2 regions of the Mycobacterium spongiae genome follow, and region 2 is predicted to be linked to the other one. Evidence: predicted binding sites of a transcription regulator. Region 2 holds the regulator's gene; the other holds the start of a gene.
The links. Region 2 encodes LexA, which represses DNA repair genes until DNA is damaged. Its sites were predicted from a motif close to CGAACANNTGTTCG; they were not measured.
Positions count from the first base shown of each region.

Region 1: F6B93_RS04995 (error-prone DNA polymerase) is a predicted target of LexA. The motif match lies at 1,214-1,227, and genes of this name have one in related genera.

Region 1 is NZ_CP046600.1:1,213,960-1,216,436, forward strand. It holds gene F6B93_RS04990 (wax ester/triacylglycerol synthase family O-acyltransferase) at 1-1,075, opposite strand, end outside; gene F6B93_RS04995 (error-prone DNA polymerase) at 1,241-2,477, shown strand, end outside.
Region 2 is NZ_CP046600.1:1,963,371-1,965,847, reverse strand. It holds gene F6B93_RS08070 (LysM peptidoglycan-binding domain-containing protein) at 1-483, opposite strand, end outside; gene lexA (transcriptional repressor LexA) at 757-1,503, shown strand; gene F6B93_RS08060 (LGFP repeat-containing protein) at 1,543-2,477, opposite strand, start outside.

The sequences.
Region 1 (2,477 bases), 750 kb from region 2:
CTTGGCCCATCAGCCGTAGCCGGTGGCGTGGCCCGGGTGCGCTGGTAGCCAGGGTTACGATGCCTTGTTGCGGCAGCCGGGCCAGGGCGTTGATCGCCTTGGTGCACAACATGAAAGGCGTATTGTCGGCCGTCAGGTCGAACAGGCTGGCGGTCTGGCGACCGAGGCACCGCGTGTTGGGGTGCGACCGCTGGTGCACCGTGCGCAGGCGCTGAATCGCGTCGTCGGACTCGACGGGGAGATACGGCAACATGGCCGAGCTGCCATCGGTCTTCTCCCACGTGCGCAGTGAGTCCGCACGCGGTTGTTCGCCGCGCTGCAGCAGAACCGTCCGGAAGCCCTCAGTGATGGCCGCCAGCGCGACATCGTTGGCGGTGACCCCGAACTTGCGGCACACACTGTCGACGGCAACGCGGGGAACACCTACGGTGCGATATCGCCGCATGGTGGTAGCCGGGCGGGCCGGTGCCGCCCAGGTCGCCGGCCAGGTGAGGGCGCGCGCGGCGGCTTTGCAGACGGCGCCGGTGATGGTGGCAGACGTCCGCAACAACGTGTCGGCCCAGTTGTGATCGTCGATACGCGGAGAACTCGGTGCGGCACCGACACCATGGGCGAACGTATCGCGGTCGGCATCGTCGCAGAGCCTGGTAAGGAGATGGGCGGCCGAGAGGCCGTCTGCCATGCGATGGTGAACCTTCATCAAGATCGCCCACCGGTCGTCCTTGAGGCCCTCGATGATCCAGCACTCCCACGGCGGGCGATCCACGTCGAGGGGACGCTCTAGGGCGTGGGCGATGGCCCGGAACAGCTCGGCTTCGTCGCCCGGCCGGGGAAGGGCCACTCGTCGCACGTGCTGGGTGAGGTCGAATGCTGGATAGTCAGTCCACTGGGCGGCCCCCAGCACCTGCGTACAGCGGGGAATCGCCGTAATCCGTTGTGCCAGAAATGCTGTGATGACCCCATAGTCAGGAGCCATGCCGTCAACAACGGCGACTGCGCCCAGCGCCATCGTTGGGTGCCGGTGCTGATCGCGCGCTGTGAAGAAGTCCGAATCCAATGTCGCCAATTGTGCCATGAGAAGTCCCGCCGTCGTTTCGACTCGTACCAGTATCGGTGGCCGGAACACCGAGTGGTAGGCCCACAAAGTTAAAAGCGTGTTTAGTAGTTGAAGACCTGTTTAACAGCGCCGATGGGCCGACGCGTTCGAGTTCATCGAACATACATTCGATACACTCGGTGCGTGGGCTGGAGTAACGGGCCGCCGAGTTGGGCGGAAATGGAGCGGGTGCTGGACGGCAAACCGCGCCATGCCGGTCCGCCGACGTGTGATGGTGCAGATGACGGCCCGCGGTCGCACAGGCGCGGGACGTACCAGCCGCCGGATTCACAGGCGGCTGGCACGTTCCGCTCGGCCTTTGCGTATGCCGAGCTGCATGCGCATTCGGCGTACAGCTTTCTCGACGGTGCCAGCACCCCGGAGGAGTTGGTCGAGGAGGCGGCCCGGCTCGATCTGCGCGCTCTCGCGCTGACCGACCACAACGGTCTGTACGGGGCGGTACGGTTCGCCGAAGCTGCGGCGGAACTCCAGGTGTCTACGGTATTCGGCGCCGAGCTGTCGCTGGGACCCGAGGCGCGCACCGAGCAACCAGATCCGCCCGGCCCGCATCTGTTGGTGCTGGCCCGCGGCCCGGAAGGGTATCGACGGTTGTCGCGACAACTGGCCGCGGCCCATCTGGCCGGCGGTGAGAAGGGTAAGCCGCGCTTCGATGTCGATACGCTGGCCGAGGCGGCCGGCGGGCACTGGCATATTTTGACAGGATGCCGTAAAGGTACTGTGCGCCAAGCGCTTTCCAATGGTGGTGCAGCAGCGGCGGAACGGGCGTTGGCCGATCTGATAGATCGGTTCACCCCCGGGCGGGTCAGCATTGAGCTGACCCACCATGGCCACCCGCTCGACGACGAACGCAACGCGGTGCTGGCCGGGTTGGCGCCGCGTTTCGGTGTCGGCGTCGTCGCCACGACCGGGGCGCATTTCGCCCATCCGTCCCGTAGCCGTCTGGCCATGGCGATGGGCGCGATCCGGGCCCGGCAGTCGCTGGACTCCGCCGCCGGGTGGCTTGCTCCGCTGGGTGGCTCGCATCTGCGCTCCGGCGAGGAGATGGCCCGGCTCTTCGCGCAGCGGCCCGAGGCGGTGACCGCCGCTGCCGAGCTTGGCGAGCAGTGCGCCTTCGGGTTGACGTTGATCGCGCCGCAGCTGCCGCCTTTCGATGTACCCGATGGGCACACCGAGGACAGCTGGTTGCGCCAGTTGGTCATGGAGGGTGCTGGCGACCGCTACGGACCTACCGACCAGTCGCCCAGGGCGCGGAAAGCTTATACCCAGATCGACCATGAGCTGAAAGTTATCGCGCAACTGAGGTTTCCGGGCTATTTCCTCGTGGTGCATGACATCACCGAGTTTTGCCGGAAGAACGATA
Region 2 (2,477 bases):
CGCAATGAGCGTCTGGCCTGTGGCCAGCGTCGTCGACGGCAGAGCGTTGAGTTCGCGGATACGGCTTGTTACCTCGCGAACCGGCGCGTCTGGGGCCACCCGAGCCGCCACGTCGCGAAGGGACTCCCCGGCCTCGACGCGCACGACGGCAAGTCTGTCCGGCATGTCAGCACCCGAATCGGCCGAGCCGCCGTTGACCAGGTCCCCGAAATGCGCCACGAGCCCGAGCCAGACGGTGATCAGCGCGGCAAGCAGCGCCAACGCCAGCGTCGTTGCTGGCGAGACGGGGCGCCGACGGTGAGCTGCGGCCGACATCCCCACACCGGTGCCCCGGTAGCACAACGGCGGACCCTCGGGGCGAGACGGGCTGGGCCGGCGCGATCGGTCCACCCGCGCCCTGCCAACCGACGGCGGACCAGCCGGCCTGTTGAAGGGCCCGCGCGGCCTCGCGGTAGACGGCGCGCCAGCGTGGATGAGTGTCATTCCTGTTCCTCCAGCCTTCTCTCAGCCTTCTCTAGCTTCTCTGGGTGGGGCGTTTCTCGCTCGTACGTTCGACAGCGTAATCGCTCGTGTGTTCGATACCCGAACATTTGATCGATGCGTGTCGCCTGCGCGAAACGCTAGACCACGCCACCGACAGATCTGCCCGACCGACAAACCGCCGGGATTGCCGACCGGTCACCAGCAGCAGTCCCGCGACACGCCAGCTCGAACACATGTTTGATTCTTGGGCTGGTTCCAGCTACATTCGGGGCCATGAGCGACAGCAACGACACCCGGGTTGGCGAGCGATCGGGCGGGGGAACGATGGGCACAGTCGTCAGCGGCGCCACTGGCTCGGATACCGGCCTGCGTTCCATGGACTCGGCGCTCACCGAGCGTCAACGCACCATTCTCGACGTCATCCGGACTTCGGTCACGACACGCGGATACCCGCCGAGCATCCGGGAAATCGGCGATGCGGTCGGCCTCACCTCAACGTCCTCAGTGGCGCATCAGCTCCGCACCCTCGAGCGCAAAGGATATCTGCGCCGGGACCCGAACCGCCCGCGCGCGGTGGACGTGCGCGGTGCTGACGACGGCGCTACAGCGCCAGCCACCGAGGTGGCGGGCTCCGACGCGTTACCAGAACCCACCTTTGTCCCCGTCCTCGGACGCATCGCCGCCGGCGGTCCGATCCTTGCCGAGGAAGCCGTCGAAGATGTTTTCCCGTTGCCGCGTGAGTTGGTTGGCGAGGGCACGCTGTTCCTACTCAAGGTAGTCGGTGACTCGATGGTCGAAGCGGCGATTTGCGACGGAGACTGGGTGGTAGTGCGGCAGCAAAACGTCGCAGACAACGGTGACATCGTCGCCGCGATGCTTGACGGCGAGGCCACCGTCAAGACGTTTAAGCGCGCGGGCGGTCAAGTGTGGCTGATGCCGCACAATCCGGCCTTCGATCCGATCCCCGGCAATGACGCCACCGTGCTGGGCAAAGTCGTCACCGTGATCCGCAAGGTATAGCGCGCGCGAAAACCCCACCCATGGCCCCGGGGCCGAGTTCTAGTCCGCTCGCGTGAACCCGTTCGCTTGTGCGGCTTCTTCGCTAGAGAACCAGATTTCGGCGCGCGTGTTCCCGTACAGCGCATCGCTGGGCAGGTAATACAGGCCGAAACGGGCGCTGGCCTTGATGGGATATCCGTCCGGCGCCTGGTATGGATCCTCAAGGGGCAAGTGTAATGTCGGGCGCACGGCCGGACTCGGCCTGGGCGGCCCGGCGGACGCTGTAATCCCTTCCGCGCGAACCCGGTACGGGTCCGAGGCAGATTCTGCGGTCGCCCGCCGGGCTTCCCCTGCATAGGCGTCGTGATCCACCGCCGCATGTCGCCCGATTCGCTCGTCGGGGCTCGAGTCAGCCTCCTGAGGTGAGGCGGTGCCGGCGGCGTCGGCGGCCGAACTCGCTACGTAGGCGCCCCCAAAAACGGCATCCCGAACGCGGGCATCCGGAACCTCTGTTTCGGTAGCGAAGGTTTCCGGAGCCACGGTTTCCGGAACGACGGGCTCAGGAACCGCTTCCTCCGAAGCACCAGACAGATCGGCGTATGAGACGACGGGTGTGGGCGTAGTGTCTACAAAGTCGGGGTCTTCATCCTCAATCCCCTCAACGCCCTCAGGCCCTTCAAGACCCTCAAATCCATAGCCTTCGTCGGCGCCAAACATGTCGTCGTCGCCGTACGCTTCGCCCCTGGCGGCAAGCTCGGCCACACCGGCAGCCGCCGCCTCACCGCGCGGCCAACTGATCGGCGACACGGGTCCGGCCTCTGGCGCCAGATGCTCCGACGGGTGTTGCTCACCGAACGAGAATTGCTCGGAGCCGAAGTCGAGATCGTCGGGCGGCCAACGTCCCTCGGCGGTGGCGTCGTACCCGGCGTCCGGGTCCTGATCGAGCTCGTAATCACCGGAATCGTCGCCCGAGTGACGCCGGCGCAGACCCACCA